3 regions of the Kluyvera sp. CHPC 1.2972 genome follow, and region 2 is predicted to be linked to each of the others. Evidence: riboswitches for the same ligand, from Rfam matches in the RefSeq annotation. Region 2 holds a riboswitch; each other region holds the start of a gene.
The links. A riboswitch is a leader RNA that binds a small molecule or an ion and turns the genes downstream of it on or off. The one in region 2 is predicted to bind thiamine pyrophosphate.
Positions count from the first base shown of each region.

Region 1: it holds a riboswitch for thiamine pyrophosphate, as region 2 does, so the genes downstream of both, thiM (hydroxyethylthiazole kinase) here and thiB (thiamine ABC transporter substrate binding subunit) in region 2, are expected to answer to the same signal.
Region 3: it holds a riboswitch for thiamine pyrophosphate, as region 2 does, so the genes downstream of both, thiC (phosphomethylpyrimidine synthase ThiC) here and thiB (thiamine ABC transporter substrate binding subunit) in region 2, are expected to answer to the same signal.

Region 1 is NZ_JAPKIB010000001.1:432,742-438,751, forward strand. It holds gene fbaB (class I fructose-bisphosphate aldolase) at 13-1,065, opposite strand; gene thiD (bifunctional hydroxymethylpyrimidine kinase/phosphomethylpyrimidine kinase) at 1,211-2,011, opposite strand; gene thiM (hydroxyethylthiazole kinase) at 2,008-2,793, opposite strand; TPP riboswitch at 2,828-2,924, opposite strand; gene V6944_RS02175 (sensor domain-containing protein) at 3,035-4,387, opposite strand; gene V6944_RS02180 (hypothetical protein) at 5,540-6,010, shown strand, end outside.
Region 2 is NZ_JAPKIB010000006.1:142,567-148,576, reverse strand. It holds gene thiQ (thiamine ABC transporter ATP-binding protein ThiQ) at 1-101, opposite strand, end outside; gene thiP (thiamine/thiamine pyrophosphate ABC transporter permease ThiP) at 85-1,695, opposite strand; gene thiB (thiamine ABC transporter substrate binding subunit) at 1,671-2,654, opposite strand; TPP riboswitch at 2,685-2,784, opposite strand; gene sgrR (HTH-type transcriptional regulator SgrR) at 2,820-4,475, opposite strand; gene sgrT (glucose uptake inhibitor SgrT) at 4,574-4,711, shown strand; gene V6944_RS12215 (sugar efflux transporter) at 4,795-5,973, shown strand.
Region 3 is NZ_JAPKIB010000025.1:23,968-29,977, forward strand. It holds gene thiC (phosphomethylpyrimidine synthase ThiC) at 1-1,836, opposite strand, end outside; TPP riboswitch at 1,920-2,029, opposite strand; gene rsd (sigma D regulator) at 2,083-2,568, opposite strand; gene nudC (NAD(+) diphosphatase) at 2,667-3,437, shown strand; gene hemE (uroporphyrinogen decarboxylase) at 3,478-4,542, shown strand; gene nfi (deoxyribonuclease V) at 4,542-5,222, shown strand; gene V6944_RS22270 (YjaG family protein) at 5,256-5,846, shown strand.

The DNA of each region.
Region 1 (6,010 bases), on a different contig from region 2:
GATGGGCAAAAATCAGGCGAAGGTGATTTTACTGTCGAGGTAGACGTCCTGAACGGCGTTGATAAGCTGCACGCCATCGGCCATCGATTTTTTGAAGGCTTTACGGCCAAGAATCAGACCCATACCGCCAGCGCGTTTGTTGATCACCGCCGTACGGACCGCGTCCGCAAGGTCGGTTTCGCCGCCCGCTGCGCCGCCGGAGTTAATCAGCCCGGCACGGCCCATATAGCAGTTCGCCAACTGGTAGCGCACCAGGTCGATAGGATTCTCGCTGGTCAGTTTGCTGTAGACGCGTTCGTCGGTATAGCCGAAGTTCACCGCTTTATAGCCGCCGTTATTCTCAGCCATTTTCTGCTTCACGATATCGGCGCCGATGGTGGCGGCCAGATGGTTGGCCTGCCCGGTAAGGTCGGCAGATACGTGGTAATCCACGCCATCTTTTTTAAACGCCGGGTTGCGCAGATAGGCCCACAGCACGGTGACCAGCCCCAGCTCATGCGCGCGCTCAAAAGCGGCAGAGATCTCCTCAATCTGACGACGAGACTCTTCCGAACCAAAATAGATGGTCGCCCCCACCGCTACCGCCCCCATATTGAACGCCTGCTCGACGCTGGCATACAGCGTCTGGTCGAAGGTGTTTGGGTAGCTCAGGGTTTCGTTGTGGTTCAGTTTGACGAGGAACGGAATGCGGTGCGCGTAGCGGCGAGAGACCGAGGCCAGCACGCCGTAGGTGGAGGCCACGCAGTTACAGCCCGCTTCAATCGCCAGTTCAACAATGTTTTTCGGGTCAAAATAGAGCGGGTTGGCGGCAAACGAGGCCCCGGCCGAGTGCTCAACGCCCTGGTCCACCGGCAGAATCGACAGATAACCCGTCCCCGCCAGACGCCCGGTATTGTAGAGGGTCTGCATATTTCTCAGCACGGCAGGCGGACGATTGTTATCCACCATCACCCGGTCAACGTAGTCGTGGCCGGGCAGATAGAGCTGGTCGGCTGGAATGGTCATACAACGATGCTGTAAAAGGCTGTCGGCGTCTTTGCCAAGCAACTGCGCAATATCAGTCATAGCTATGCTCCCGTAAGCGCCGACATCATGTCGGCTGGATATCCTGCTCAACACTTTTGAGCAGGATAAGCCTGGTACCGGGAGCGCGGAATGTCCAACTTTTGGCAGATTTTAAGCACAACCGACTGGCACGTCAGCCGGACAGCTACCACCATTCGTGGAAATGGTGCACCGGCCCAATACCTTCGCCTACCTGTAAGGTATCGGCCTGCGCCAGCGCCTGCGACAGCCAGGCTTTGGCGACGGGCACCGTCTCCTGCCAGCTGGCGTGGCGCGGCCGCAATGCCGCCAGCGCGGCCGACAGCGTACAGCCGGTGCCGTGAGTGTTTTTGGTCACCACACGCGGCGCGGTAAAACGCATTTCACCCTCGGCGGTAAACAGCCAGTCGGGGCTTTCTGCATCATCAAGATGCCCACCTTTCATCAGCACCGCTTCGCAGCCGAGCGCCCGCAGCGCTCTGCCCTGCTCCAGCATCTCACGCTCGTTACGAGCATGCGGCGTATCGAGCAGCGCCGCGGCCTCCGGCAGGTTTGGCGTAATCAGCGAGACCTGCGGCAGCAGGCGCTGGCGCAGCGTCTCAACGGCGGATACGGAAAGCAATGGGTCACCGCTTTTGGCCAGCATCACCGTATCCAGCACCACGTTCTGAATATGATAGCGTTGCAGTCGCTCGGCCACCGCCTCGACGATATCCGTCTCCGCCAGCATACCGATTTTGGTGGTGTCGATGCGCACGTCGCTGAACACGGAATCTAACTGCGCGGCGACAAAGTCGGGTTCAATCCGGTAGACCGACTGCACTCCACGGGTGTTCTGCGCCACCAGCGCGGTGATAACAGAACAGCCGTAGGCGCCAAGCGCCGAGAAGGTTTTCAGGTCGGCCTGAATGCCCGCGCCGCCGCTAGGATCGGTACCGGCAATGGTCAGGGCATTGATACGCTTCATGCCGCTACCTCCCCGTGCATCACATACAAGGCATCAAGAAACGCAGGAACAAAACTGCCCGGCCCTCGCCCCTGCGCAGCAAGCTGCCCCGCCCGCTTCATCACCGCGCAGGCTCCTGCGACGTTCAGCAAACGGTCGCCCGGTAAGGCACAGCTCGCCGCCACGACGGCCGAGAGCGCGCAGCCGGTGCCGACCACGCGGGTCATCAATAGAGAGCCGCCGTTCACCGCCAACGTTCGTGCACCGTCGGTGATGTAATCAACTTCGCCGGTCACTGCAACCATCGCCCCGCTTGCGCACGCCAGTTTCTGCGCCGCTGGCAGCGCCGCCGCTGCGGTATCGGTGGTATCCACGCCGCGCCCGCCCTGGCTTTCTCCAGCCAGCGCCATAATTTCTGAGGCATTGCCACGAATCGCCGCCGGGGCCATCTGCACCAGTTCGCGGCAGAAGTCACTGCGCAGCGTCAACGCGCCCACCGCCACCGGATCGAGCGCCCACGGCGTTCCCGCCCGGTTCGCGCTCTCAACCGCCGCCCGCATCGCCTGAGCACGCGGCTGGGTTAAGGTGCCGACGTTAATCAATAATGCGCTGGCAATAGCCGAGAACTGCGCGGCTTCTCCGGCATCAATGACCATTGCTGGCGATGCGCCGAGCGCCAGCAATACGTTGGCGGTAAAGGTCTGTACGACATCGTTAGTCATACAGTGAACAAGGGGAGAATGTTGCTGCAGAAGGAGTGCGGTGTGCGCGAATTGCGCGGGACTTAGCAGGTCGGCTTGCATGGTTTGCTCCTGCCAAAACGCGAAGAAGCAATGACCTGGCGGTCTCTGACTTCCCTACGCTGGCATTATCCAGATCAGGTGGTACGGGTTTTTCTCAGCCTTCGTAAAGAAGGGCACCCCGAGTCATTTGAATCAATTTATGGCGATTAACTTGTCATTAATAGCTGCCCGCAATAATGCCAGCAGGATGCACGACAAACAAGCCCATACGTTGAGCGGACCGCATTACGCGACTGATGACTTAGCCATAATGTTTCCGCGGCGCTTTACCCTGTTTCGCTAAATACATCGCTTTGTCGGCATAATCGAGAAGCTGGCGCTCATCGCTGCCATGCTCTGGATAACAGGCAATCCCAATACTGGGTTCGATGGTCAACATATGGCCCTGCAGGCTAAAAGACGTGCGGAACGCGTTATCAATTTTTTGAGCGACCCGCGCCGCATGTTCAGGCGACAACGTTCCCTGAATCAACACCACAAACTCATCACCGCCAATGCGCGCGACGGTATCCGATTCACGTACGCAACGCTTCAGGCGCACGGCGGTCTCTTGCAGCAGCAGATCGCCCATGCCGTGGCCCAGCGTGTCGTTAACCTGCTTAAATTTGTCGAGATCGATAAACAGCAACGCCAGTTGACCTTGTTCGCGGCGTACCGTCGCCAGCGTTGTTTTCAGGCGATCGTACAATAGGCTACGGTTCGGCAGGTCGGTCAGTTGATCGTACTGCGCCATATGCTGCAATCGGGCCTGCATCTGCTGGCGTTCAATCACCGTCGCAATTTGTGTCGATACAAACTGCAGCAGTTCCTGATCCTGTTCGTTGTAGCACACGCCGCCCGGATAACTTTTGAGCACTAACGCGCCAATCGTGCCTTTATGCGACTTTAGCGGCACGCCCAGCCAACAGAATGGATTCATACTAAAGGAGGTGCGCAACTCTTCCATACGCCCTGCCATCGTTTCAGGCGTGAGCAGCAGAGGTTGACCGGTATGAATGACTTCCGCGTAAAACGTCTCCGGGATCAGCGTAAACGGCTCCGGGGTCTCCTGAAACTCGTCCACATGGTACGGGAAGCTCAGTTGGGCCGTTTTATCATCATAGAGCGTCACCGAGAAATTATCGGCCGGTAGCAGCGTACCGACTATCTCATGAATACGCTGGAATAGTTTGAGCAGATCTTCAGCGGTATGTGCGGCTTCAGAAATGGCATAAAGCACCGACTGGAGCAATTCGGAACGTTTACGCTCGGTGATATCGCGGGCCACGCCGATACGTAATTGATCGGCCGGTGACCAACGCGCTGACCACATGATATTCAAGACCTGCCCATTTTTGTGGACATAACGATTTTCGAAATGAAATTGCGGGTTACCTGCCATCACATCGACAATCGAATTTCGGGTTAATTCCTGGTCTTCCGGCAACATCATGTCAAACATGTTACTGCCGATCAGTTCTTTCGGAGTATAACCAAAAATACGCTCGCAGGACGCGCTGGCAAAAATGATATTGGCATGGGCGTCAACGGCAAAAACAGCGTCCATCATGAGATCGATAAAACTGCTCAACGGTGCGTGAGAATTCGATTCCATAGAGAAAGTCAGGCCTGAATATAGGAGTGAGTGCGACTACCCTTAAGAACCGTCGCCCATAAGCACTACAGCAAAGGTTAAATATAGTACAGCGACAGTTTACTATACAATCAAAAAGCATGACGCCACGGCGTTAAAAAGGCGCGAACGTATCGCAATCGCCCCAGGAGATATAGTGGACCACGACAGCCTAGACCTAATAACTGGCTTCCTTTTAAAAAACCATGTAATAACAGTGGTAAATTATCTTCTTTATTGTGTCTGAAAAAACGGGGGTCTCTCAAATAAGGTCCACTCCTCTTTGGCGACGTGGCGTTCAGGTGAAGATTCTCGCTTATCTTGCTCACCGCGTTAGAAATAGGTTTACGGTGTTCCGGTTGCATCATTCATTCTTGTTTTCGCTGGAGGATATTTCTAGCGATGTTTTTTACCCACCCACTTTTCATACCTATTATTTTTGCATCACACTAGCAAACCAATATTTAAATTTTAATTAACAATCATGCTTTGAGAATAATCTGCACATCAGGACAACTCCTTCATATGAAAGTAAAGATCATTAAGGCATCCAGTGTGAATAACACTCAATGAAAATAAAAATGAATGAAATCATTAAACTCCGGTATCCGTTCATCAGAATAAGCTTTTAACTTCGAATAGTAACCATTCACAACAAAGGAAGCGTGTTAGCGTAAGCGACTGTTTATTATAATCAATAACAATAAACATCATGACTGTTCGTTGCATCGATCGCTTCCGATTCTATGCATGATCTAAATCAATATTCAAATGACCATCTTAGTTGATAGTTGCTTTGCGTTACGAAAGAAGGGAATCGTGTGTCCGTGACACTATTAGCGGTTTTCTTTTTTGGTACAACGTAAACAATAATGATGATAGCCGTTCTATAAAATAAATAGCCGATGATAAAACTCATTCTTGCTTACGCCATTGCCTCTATGGCATTGGTGGCGACAGGTGTGCTTCTTGGTGCGGTATTTAACAATACTCTATCAACGATTAGCATTGACTGTAACCACGAATAATTCAGACTACACTTAATTTTTTACATTTTGCTAGTAATAACGGAAGTGATTAAATAATCTTTCCGATTAAATATTGTGTGTTAATTAATAAGAAATAAGGTTAATGATGAAAGCTAAAATGATGGTGTTAGCCGTTCTGGTTGGTTCCGCAGCGCTGGCAGGTTGCAGCTCCCCGGCACAGCGCATGGCTTCCTGCGAAGCACAGGGCGTCTCTAAAGACACCTGCTATTTATCCGAGCAGAACCGCCAGCAGAGCATTAACAATGCGGCGATGACGGCGGCGTACGCTAATGCGGCAAACGCTACCCGCAGCAAAGACGTCGAGCAGCACGCTCAAGCCGCGCACGTCGCGGACCCAATGCGCGAAGCGACCCTCTCCTCCAACGTCCTGAAAGCCACCCTGTCAAACGGCTTCTTCTCCGCGACCATCAACGGTAAGAAAGCGGTGGTTAAGCGTGTTAACGCCAATTTCTATGAAATTCGCGGGGCGGGCTATGTGATTTCCGTCAGCATGAATGCCGACGGTATTGAAAGCGCGTCATGGAATAAAACCCATGGCCGCGATAACGGGATGCTG
Region 2 (6,010 bases):
CTGGGGCCGAGGATAGCCACTTTTTCGCCTTGGGCAATCGATGTGCTAAAGCGCATCGGCAGGTGCTGGTAAAGCCAGGTGACATCATTCAGTTTTAGCATGGCGTCCGGGTAACTTTTCAATAACGGTGAACAACAGGAAGCAGAGCAGCAGCAAAATCAGCGCGGTGACCGCGCCGTCCTGGCTGCGGTAGGCGCCGATTTGCTGATAGAGATAAAACGGCAGCGTACGGAAATTCTCATTGCCGAACAGCGCGACCACCCCGAAATCACCAATCGACAGCACACAGGCAAAGGCCAGCGCCTGCGCCAACGGGCGTTTCAGGGCGCGCAGTTCAACCACCTTCAGGCGATTAAAGCCAGAAAGCCCCAGCGATTCGCACAGGATGCTGTAGCGGGCGGTAATATCGCGCATTGGCGTTTCCAGTACCTTGAGGGCATAAGGCACCGCCATCAGGGCGTTGGTGAAAATCACAATGCCGTCGGCGGAGTCGGGCAGGCCAACGGTATTGTTGAGTAGCAGGAAGAAGCCGGTCGCCAGTACGATACCCGGCATGGCGAGGATCAGCATGCCGCTCAGCTCCATCGCCTGCCCGGCCAGTGGCTGGTTGCGGGCGCGCAGCTCGCGGCTGCTCCACAACAGCATCATGGTCAGCACTACGCAGATTACCCCGGCGGCAATGGCGATGCGCAACGAGGTACCGAGCGCCTTCCAGAGTACCGGCTGGGTAAAGACCTGCAACATCGACGGATTGACCCCGTCAATCACCACTGCCAGCAGCGGGGGGAGCAGCAGCAGTAACGTGAGAAGAATCAGCAGGGTGTCGACTATCCGGCTGTGCCAGCGGTCGTCCGGGTCACGCCATCCGTGAATGTGGCTGTTGCCCACGGCGATAGCCCGACTAAGCCGTTGGCTCAGTAATACCAGCATCAGACAGCAGCCCATCTGAATCAGTGCCAGCATGGCAGCGCGCGCCGGGTCGTAATCAAAATTCAGCGACTGGTAGATAGCCAGCTCGATGGTCGTCGCGGACGGCCCGCCGCCGAGCGATAGCACGGTGGCAAAGCTGGCGAAGCAGAGCATGAAAATCAGCGTGGCGATGGGCAGAATTTGTCGGCGCATCCACGGCCATTCCACCAGACGGAAGAACGGGTAGCCGCGCATTCCCAGTTGGGCTGCAAGCTGACGCTGCTCGCCGGGGATCTGCTCCAGCGCCTGTAATAGCAGGCGAGTCGCCATTGGCATATTAAAGAAAACATGCGCCAGCAGAATACCCTGTAGGCCGTAGGGCGAGAAGCGCCACTGCCAGCCAAGCCAGGCAAAAAGCTGGGCCAGCCAGCCCTGACGCCCGTAAACGCTCAGAATACCGAAGACGGCAACCAGTACCGGAAGAATCAACGTCATGGCGCACAGCCGCAGCAGCAGCGTGCGGCCGGGAAAACGTCGGCGGTAGAGCGCGCGGGCGAGGAAAATGGCCGGCACGACCGACAGCAGCGCTGAGAGGAACGCCTGCCAGAAGGAGAAGCGCACCACGTGCCACAGGTAGCTATCGCCGAGCAGCGTTGACCAGGACGTTTCCGGTGCGTTCAGCCACAGCGCCAGAAACGCCGCCAGCGCGACGGCAACCATCAGCGTGGTTGCCGTCAGCCCTGGATACAGCCAGCGAGGGATTAGCGGCTGGCTGCGCGAAGCCATGCGTTAATCCAGTTTTGACGTTCGGAAGCCACCTGCTGCGGGGTAAACTCCAGCGCGGTTTGCGGTTTCACCAGACCATTAAAGCCTTCTGGCAGGGTGACGTTGGTCACCGGGTACATCCAGTTGCCGGTTGGGATGGTGTTCTGGAAGGCCGGAGAGACCATAAACTTCAGGAACTCATCTGCCAGCTTCTGCTGTTTGCTGGCCGCGGTTTTCGCCGCCACTTCCACCTGCAGATAGTGGCCTTCGCTAAAGTTTGCCGCCGCGTAGTTATCTTTCTTCTCGTCAATGATGTGGTACGCCGGAGAGGTGGTGTAGCTCAGCACCAGATCGCTTTCCCCTTTCAGGAACAGGCCGTAGGCTTCGCTCCAGCCTTTGGTGACGGTGACCGTTTTCGCCGCCAGCTTCTGCCAGGCTTCCGGCGCTTTGTCGCCGTAGACTTTTTGCATCCACAGCAGCAGGCCAAGGCCCGGCGTGCTGGTGCGCGGGTCTTCATAAATCACGCGCCATTTCTGGTCGCTCTCAACCAGTTCCTTCAGGCTTTTCGGCGGATTTTTCAGCTTGTTTTTATCATAGACGAAGGCGAAGTAGCCGTAGTCGAACGGCACGAAGGTGTCGTTGTTCCAGCCGCCCGGTACGGTAACGGCGGTGGTAGAAACGTTGCTTTTGGCAAACAGTTTGGTGTCGGTTGCCGCCTGCAGCAGGTTGTTATCCAGCCCCAGCACCACGTCGGCTTTGCTATTTTTGCCTTCCATGCGTAGGCGGTTGAGCAACGAAACGCCGTCTTCCAGCGCCACGTACTTCAGCTCGCAGTTGCAGTCGGCTTCAAACGCTTTTTTCACCGCCGGGCCCGGGCCCCAATCGGCAGCAAAGGAGTCGTAGGTATAGACGGTCAGTACAGGCTTGGCGAGGGCCGGAGCGGCAACCAGCACCAGCAGGGGGAGTAATTTTTTGAGCACTTTGCACCTTTATAAAATGGTGGCAAAGGATTTTGAGTTAGCCTCAAATCCCTTCGCCGGGATTATCCGGATCAGGTTCGACGGGTATCTCTCAGCCCGCGCACTCGGCGCAGCACCCCGTTGAGAACGGCACATTGTAATGATTACGTGAATAAATCAAAAGCCTTAAGGATCCGGCGGTGCAAACCAGGCGGATTTAAAGTCGAACCAGCCCAGGGTGTTCATGCGAACGCCGCGCATACTGCGCTGACCTTGCAGCATCAGCCAGTGGTGGATCAGCGGTACAATGGACTGATTTGCCAGCAGACTTTGGCACCAGTCGGGCAGTGAAAGTTCTCCTTCGCGCCAGCGCTGTGCGTCCTCCTCCCAGTCGATGGGAATACAGTGGCGGATCAGCGGCACTTCATAAAGGTAGGCAAAAATCGAGAAGTCGAGCGGCAACGTAAAGTTGGCGCTATTCAGCCAGATATCGCTGACCACTTCGCCACGGTGCCATTCGTCGTAGTCCACTTCCTGAATAACCAGTTTGACCTGGTGCGCCGCCAGCAGCGCCTCCATGATCTGACCGATCGTCCGGTGTTCTACGTGATCGCGGTAGTAGGTGAGGGTGACCGACTCAAGACCTGCCGGTTTTTCACAGGCGTGGCTACGGGCATGGTGCCAGCGCGGCAGCAGGCCGTAGGCCGGGAACCAGTGGCTCTGGTGCTGCTCGCCTGCGTGATATAGCAGGTTGTTCGGGTGGAAAATGTGGCTCAGCCACTGGCGCACCGCCGGGTTGTTGCCGCGCGAACTGCGCGCATCAAACAGCAGATAGTAGCAGCCCTCTTCGAGGCGGCTTTCTACCGCTTTTTCGCTCTGGGTAGTGCCCTGGAGCGTCAGGCCACCGTTCGGCTCATCGCTGATTTCCGGTAGCACCCAGACGTTCACCTCGTCAATCAGCGCCCGGAAACCGAAATAGTCATCAAACGCGTGGATCTTCAGTTGGTTCTGGTTGTTACGGGCGACGGCATACGGTCCGGTACCTACCGGCATGCGCGGGAAGTCGCTGAGCGATTGCCATTCGCGGGGCAGGATCATCGCCGATACCTGGCCCAGCAGCCACGGCAGCCAGCGGTCGGGTTCGCTCAGATGGACATCGAGCGTCCAGGCGGTTGGGGAATGAATGCGCGTGATGTTGGAAAAGAGCGACAGCGTCATGCTGCGATGCAGCGAACTGATGACATCCTCCATCTCCAGTTCACGACCGTGATGAAAATGGATGCCGGGACGCAAATAAAAACGCCAGTGTAATGGGGATATGGCCTGCCAATGGTGCGCAATATCCGCTTCCAGTTCCCCATTTACCTCATTTACCCGGGTCAGCGCACTGAAGATTTGCCGCGCAATATGGGTTTCCGAGCGCCGAAGCGCCGTTCCCGGCAGTAAATTGCGCATCGGACGGTAGTAAAGCACTCGCAGAATATGTCGCCCCTGACGGAAGCTGCGGCCCAGATGCGATACCAGCATCTGTCGCACCGCAGCCTTGTCGCCGACCAGTTGTACCAGTTGATCGATCCTATCCTGCTCGAGCAAATCTTCCGCGCGCTGTTGTTGAAGAGCTAACCCGGTATAGAGGAAAGTCAGCTTAGAGCGCTTACCGCGCCCGGCTTCCGCTTCCCAGGTCAGCCATCCCCGCGCCTCCATGGTGTTCAAAAGCGTACGCATATGGCGGCGAGAGCAGTTGAGCAGCTCGGCCAGTGAGTTGAGCGTGGTCTCCTGCGATTTTCCTTCGCAGCATTGCCATAAGCGGATGAACTGCTGCTGTAATCGACCTGAAGGCATAAAAGGGGAACTCCTGATAAAAACTCAGCAATTTATTAATCCCTATATTAAGCCAATAATTGATTTCGATGAAGCGAAGGGGAAATGAGGAGGTCACCATGTATCAGTTCTACCAGCGTTATTTCTCTGCTACCAAAAATGTTTCCTGGCTGGCCCGTCAGGCGACCGCACAGCGGCTTGAAGTGCTGAACTATCTGATGCAGTGGGAAGTTACGAACCCGACCTCTGAGTATTAATTCGCCTAATCATGTGTGACTGAGTATTTGCCAGCAGGTATCATCTGCTGGCTTTTTTTTATTCTTTCGCGAAAGGATTTCTGATGCTCTGGTTAATGACGATGGGACGACGTCTCAACGGTGTGTATGCCGCCTTTATGCTGGTGGCCTTTATGATGGGCATAGCGGGGGCATTGCAGGCGCCGACGCTGAGTTTGTATCTCAGCCGAGAAGTCGGTGTGCAGCCGTTCTGGGTGGGGTTGTTCTATACCGTCAACGCCATCGCCGGGATCGTCGTCAGCCTTGGGCTGGCAAAACGATCTGATAACCGGGGCGATCGGCGCAAGCTGATCATGTTCTGCTGCCTGATGGCGGTGGGCAACGCGCTACTTTTCGCCTTCAACCGCCACTATCTGACGCTGATTACCTGCGGCGTGCTGCTGGCCTCGATCGCCAACGCCGCGATGCCGCAACTGTTCGCGCTGGCGCGTGAATATGCCGATAGCTCGGCGCGTGAAGTGGTGATGTTCAGTTCGGTAATGCGTGCGCAGCTGTCGCTGGCGTGGGTGATTGGCCCGCCGCTGGCTTTCATGCTGGCACTTAACTATGGCTTTACCGCCATGTTTTCCATTGCTGCGGGAATTTTTGCCATCAGCCTGACGCTGATTGCCCTGACGTTACCGTCGGTCGCCAGAGTCGAACAGCCTGCCGATGCGGTGCAGAACCAGATTAGCGGCTGGAAAGACAGCAACGTGCGGATGCTGTTTATCGCCTCGACGCTGATGTGGACCTGTAACACCATGTATATCATCGATATGCCGCTGTGGATCAGCAGCGATCTTGGTCTGCCGGATAGCCTGGCGGGGATCCTGATGGGCACGGCGGCAGGGCTGGAAATTCCAGCGATGATCCTCGCGGGATACTACGTGAAGCGCTTCGGTAAGCGGCGGATGATGGTAACGGCGGTGGCCGCCGGGGTGCTGTTCTACGTCGGGCTGATCTTCTTCCATAGCCATACGTCGTTGCTGGTGCTCCAGCTGTTTAACGCGGTGTTTATCGGCATTGTCGCCGGGATTGGTATGCTGTGGTTCCAGGACCTGATGCCGGGTCGTGCGGGAGCGGCGACTACGCTGTTTACCAACAGCATTTCAACCGGGGTGATTCTGGCGGGGATTATTCAGGGGGCGCTGGCGCAGAGCTTTGGTCACTACTCGGTGTACTGGGTGATAGCCGGGATTTCGCTGGTGACGCTGGTGATGACCGGGCGGGTGAAGGACGTTTAGTTTTGTGCAGCCCCGGCGTCGCTGCGCTCGGCCGGGC
Region 3 (6,010 bases), on a different contig from region 2:
CGCCATGCCCACTTCAATCGTCTGGGCGGCAGCGTAGTCGCGTACTTCCTGGCTGATTTTCATCGAGCAGAATTTCGGCCCGCACATGGAGCAGAAGTGGGCGACTTTGCCGGATTCCTGCGGCAGGGTTTCATCGTGGTAGGCGCGGGCGGTAAACGGATCGAGTGCGAGGTTAAACTGGTCTTCCCAGCGGAATTCGAAGCGCGCTTTTGACATCGCATTATCGCGGATCTGCGCGCCCGGGTGCCCTTTCGCCAGGTCGGCGGCGTGGGCGGCAATTTTGTAGGTGATCAGCCCCTGCTTCACATCCTCTTTGTTTGGCAGGCCAAGGTGCTCTTTTGGCGTGACGTAGCAGAGCATCGCGCAGCCAAACCAGCCAATCATCGCCGCGCCAATGCCGGAGGTGAAATGGTCATAGCCCGGCGCGATATCGGTGGTCAACGGCCCTAAGGTGTAGAACGGCGCTTCGTGGCAGTGCTCCAGCTCTTCGGTCATGTTGCGCTGAATCATCTGCATCGGCACGTGGCCCGGGCCTTCAATCATCACCTGCACATCGTACTCCCAGGCGATTTTGGTCAGCTCGCCCAGCGTGTGCAGCTCGGAGAACTGGGCTTCGTCGTTGGCGTCCTGAATCGAGCCCGGACGCAGACCGTCGCCCAGCGACAGCGATACGTCATAGGCGGCACAGATTTCACAGATTTCACGGAAGTGCTGGTAGAGGAAGTTTTCCTGATGATGGGAGAGACACCATTTCGCCATGATAGAACCACCGCGAGAGACGATGCCGGTCAGGCGCTTGGCAGTCATCGGCACGTAGCGCAGCAGCACGCCCGCGTGGATAGTGAAGTAGTCGACGCCCTGTTCGGCCTGCTCCAGCAGCGTGTCGCGGAAGGCTTCCCAGGTCAGATCTTCGGCGATCCCGTTGACCTTCTCCAGCGCCTGGTAGATCGGCACGGTGCCGATCGGAACCGGGCTGTTACGCAGGATCCATTCGCGGGTTTCGTGGATATAGCGGCCGGTCGACAGGTCCATCACCGTATCTGCGCCCCAACGGGTGGACCACACCAATTTTTCCACTTCCTCTTCAATGGAGGAGGTCACCGCCGAGTTACCGATATTGGCGTTCACCTTCACGAGGAAGTTGCGGCCGATGATCATCGGCTCGGATTCCGGGTGGTTGATGTTGGCAGGAATGATGGCGCGCCCGGCGGCGACTTCATCACGCACGAATTCCGGCGTGATGTTCTCCGGCAGGCGTGCGCCGAAGGCCATGCCTGGGTGCTGGTGGCGCAATACTTCGCTGCGAATGCGCTCGCGGCCCATGTTTTCACGAATGGCGATGAACTCCATTTCCGGCGTCACAATCCCCTGACGGGCATAGTGCAGCTGAGTGACGCATTTACCTGCTTTGGCGCGCTTCGGCGTCAGCAGCCCATTAAAGCGCAGTTCGTCGAGACCATCATCGGCCAGCCGCTCTTTGGTGTAGGCGGAACTGCGGTCATCCAGCTCTTCGCTGTCGTCGCGAGCGGTAATCCACGGCTGGCGCAGCTTTGCCAGACCCTGCTGGACGTTAATCGCCACGTTTGGGTCACCGTAGGGGCCGGACGTGTCGTACACCGGCACCGCTTCGTTCGCTTCGAGCTGTGGGTTTTCTTTATTGCCGCCAATCAGCGTGGGGCTCAGCTGAATTTCGCGCATTGGAATACGGATATCCGGCTGCGAACCGGTGATGTAGATACGTTGGGAGTTCGGGAACGCGGTGCCTTCCAGGGTATCGATAAAGTGTTGGGCCTGGGCGCGCTGTTCGCGGCGAGATGGTTTAGTAGTGACAGACATAGCTCATTCCAAATAAAAGTAAGGACATGGCTTGTCAGACGACGGATGAAGCAAGAGAGAAGATCGCCCTTGGGCGATGCGACTATAGATTGACTCTTGTTCCCTTCGCAGGTCTTAACCTGATCAGGTTCCGCGGATCCCGAATTAACGGTCTCAGCCCGTGCTTGCGCACTGGGCACTCCGACAAGAAGTAACCTCAGATGATGAGAGGTAATGAATGTAAACTACTCGTTAATGCGGCAAATCTCAAGCCGGGCGTTTTATTTCGTCCTCGCCGAGCGCCTCGAAGGTCAGCATGATGAGCTGGTCTTCCAACAGAAAACGGGCCTCCAGCGCTTCACCGATATCGGACAGCGCCTGCTGGAAGGCATACACGTTATCCTGGTCGATAGCGTTCTCCAGCGTAGAGTCGTAGTAGTCCATAATTTGTTGGGTATTGGCATCCAGCAGCGGCCAGATTTTGCTGGCGTTTAAAAGCGGACTGTTGCCTTCCATTTTATGGATAATGCGTTCATAAATACTGAAATGACCGGCAGATAAATAGTCGACCAGGCGCTGACAAAAGTCATCAAGCGCTTTCTCGTTAAGACGCATGAACGATTCTTTGCCAGGCTTAAGGCCAACCAGATTGTAGTAAGCCACGAGCAGGTGCTTACGAATATTCAGCCAGCGGTCGACCAGTCTGTGGTGTCCTTTTACACGCTCTGTCAGGCTCTCTAACTGGTTTAACATAGGTTGACCCCCGCATCAGTAAGTTTAAAATCTGCTCACGTCAATATGTAAATATTATGTTAATAAAATGCCTATGAACCGAAGGTAGCGCAAGAGATATGGATCGTATAATTGAAAAATTGGATCGCGGCTGGTGGATAGTCAGCCACGAACAAAAATTATGGTTGCCCGGTGGGGAATTACCATATGGCGAAGCGGTAAATTTCGATCTTGTGGGTCAGCACGCACTCCAGATTGGTGAGTGGGAAGGTGACCCGGTTTGGCTGGTACAGCAGCGTCGCCACGATATGGGCACCGTGCGTCAGGTTCTTGACCAGGACGTGGGCCTGTTCCAGCTTGCCGGGCGCGGCGTGCAGCTGGCGGAGTTTTACCGCTCGCACAAATTCTGCGGCTACTGCGGCCATACCATGCACCCGAGCAAAACCGAATGGGCGATGCTGTGCAGCCACTGCCGTGAGCGCTACTACCCGCAGATTGCGCCGTGCATTATCGTCGCCATTCGCCGCGATGATTCGATCCTCCTTGCCCAACACGTTCGCCATCGCAACGGCGTGCATACCGTGCTGGCCGGTTTTGTTGAAGTGGGCGAAACCTTAGAGCAGGCGGTGGCGCGTGAAGTGATGGAAGAGAGCGGCATTAAGGTGAAGAACCTGCGCTACGTCACCTCCCAGCCGTGGCCATTCCCGCAGTCGCTGATGACCGCCTTTATGGCGGAGTACGACAGCGGCGACATCGTTATCGATCCTAAAGAGCTGCTTAACGCCAACTGGTATCGCTACGACGATCTCCCGCTTTTGCCGCCGCCGGGCACCGTGGCGCGTCGTCTGATCGAAGATACCGTGGCAATGTGTCGGGCTGATTACGACTGACATGTTACAATAGGCGCATCAACGCTAAAGGAATGTAAACATGAGCGAACTGAAGAACGATCGTTATCTGCGCGCGCTGCTGCGCCAGCCCGTAGACGTGACCCCGGTATGGATGATGCGCCAGGCAGGCCGCTATTTGCCGGAGTACAAGGCAACCCGCGCCCATGCTGGTGATTTTATGTCGCTGTGCAAAAACGCCGAGCTGGCCTGCGAAGTCACTCTGCAGCCGCTGCGCCGCTTCTCGCTTGATGCGGCGATCCTCTTCTCGGATATCCTGACCATTCCGGATGCGATGGGGCTGGGACTCTATTTTGAAGCCGGGGAAGGCCCGCGTTTTACCTCGCCTATCACCAGTAAAGCGGATGTTGAAAAGCTGCCGATTCCGGACCCGGAAGGTGAGCTGGGCTACGTGATGAACGCGGTGCGCACCATTCGCCGTGAACTAAAGGGCGAAGTGCCGCTGATTGGTTTCTCCGGCAGCCCGTGGACGTTGGCGACCTATATGGTGGAAGGCGGCAGCAGCAAAGCCTTTACCACTATCAAAAAGATGATGTACGCCGACCCTAAAGCGTTGCATCTGCTGCTGGATAAGCTGGCGCAGAGCGTCACGCTGTACCTCAACGCGCAGATTAAAGCCGGCGCGCAGTCGGTGATGATTTTCGATACCTGGGGCGGCGTGCTGGCCGGTCGCGACTATCAGCAGTTTTCGCTGTACTACATGCACAAAATCGTTGATGGCCTGCTGCGTGAAAACGACGGTCGCCGCGTGCCGGTGACGCTGTTCACCAAAGGCGGCGGTCAGTGGCTGGAAGCAATGGCGGAAACTGGCTGCGATGCGCTGGGTCTCGATTGGACTACTGATATCGCCGATGCGCGCCGTCGCGTAGGCCATAAAGTGGCTCTGCAGGGCAATATGGACCCGTCCATGCTTTATGCGCCTGAGGCGCGTATTGAAGAAGAAGTGGCGACGATTCTGGCCGGTTTTGGTCAGGGCGAAGGCCACGTCTTCAATCTCGGCCACGGCATTCATCAGGACGTGCCGCCGGAACATGCGGGTGTCTTTGTGGAGGCGGTACATCGCCTGTCGGCGCAGTATCACCGCTGATGGATCTCGCATCGCTGCGTTCACAGCAGTTGGAGCTAGCCTCATCGGTGATCCGGGACGATCGTTTTCACTGCGATCCCCCGGATCTGATCGGCGGCGCTGACGTAGGCTTTGAGCAGGGCGGTGAAGTGACGCGCGCGGCGATGGTTTTGCTGAAGTACCCTACGCTTGAGCTGGTGGAATATCAGGTGGCGCGTATCGCCACCACCATGCCCTATATCCCCGGTTTTCTCTCTTTTCGCGAAACCCCTGCGCTGATGGCGGCCTGGCAGCAGCTTTCGCAAAAGCCCGATCTGCTGTTCGTCGACGGCCACGGTATTTCCCATCCGCGTCGTTTAGGCGTCGCCAGCCATTTTGGCCTGCTGGTGGACGTGCCAACCATCGGCGTGGCAAAAAAACGGCTGTGCGGCAAGTTTGAGCCGCTCTCGCCTGAGGTTGGCGCGCTGGCACCGCTGATGGACAAAGACGAGCAGCTGGCGTGGGTCTGGCGCAGCAAAGCGCGCTGTAACCCGCTGTTTATCTCCACGGGTCATCGCGTCAGCCTGGAGAGCGCTTTAGGCTGGGTGCAGCGCTGTACCCAGGGCTACCGCCTGCCGGAGCCGACGCGCTGGGCAGACGCCGTGGCCTCAGAGCGCCCGGCTTTTACGCGGCTTGCAGCAAAACCGCCCCATATCGGGTAAACTGCGTCTAATTTCCGTATTCGAGAACTCATCATGTTACAAAACCCGATTCATCTGCGTCTGGAGAAGCTGGAAAGCTGGCAGCACGTCACCTTTATGGCCTGTCTTTGCGAACGCATGTACCCAAACTACGCCATGTTCTGCAAAGAGTCGGAATTTGGTGAGCCGCAGTTGTACCGTCGTATCCTCGACCTCATCTGGGAAACCCTAACCGTCAAAGACGCGAAGGTAAACTTCGATAGCCAGTTGGAAAAACTGGAAGAGGCGATCCCGGCAGCCGATGATTACGACATGTACGGCGTTTATCCAGCGATCGATGCCTGCGTAGCATTAAGTGAATTAATTCACTCTCGCCTGAGCGGTGAAACCCTCGAGCACGCGATCGAAGTCAGTAAGAGTTCTATTACCTCCGTGGCGATGCTGGAAATGACCCAGGCTGGTCGCGAAATGACCGATGAAGAGCTGCGTCTGAACCCTGCGGTAGAGCAAGAATGGGACATTCAGTGGGAGATTTTCCGCCTTTTAGCCGAGTGCGAAGAACGGGATATTGAACTGATTAAAGGGCTACGCGCAGACCTCCGCGAGGCCGGTGAGAGCAATATTGGTATAATTTTTCAGCAATGAGACAACAAAACGTGATTTACCGCCTGAATTGTCACGCCTGAAGGCTTCACATCTGCCCCCCGTCTGGTCTACATTTGGAGGGCGAAAAAAAGTGGCTATCGGTGCGTGTATGCAGGAGAGTGCTTTTATGGCATTTTCGTCGCACTCGATGCTTAGCAAGCGAT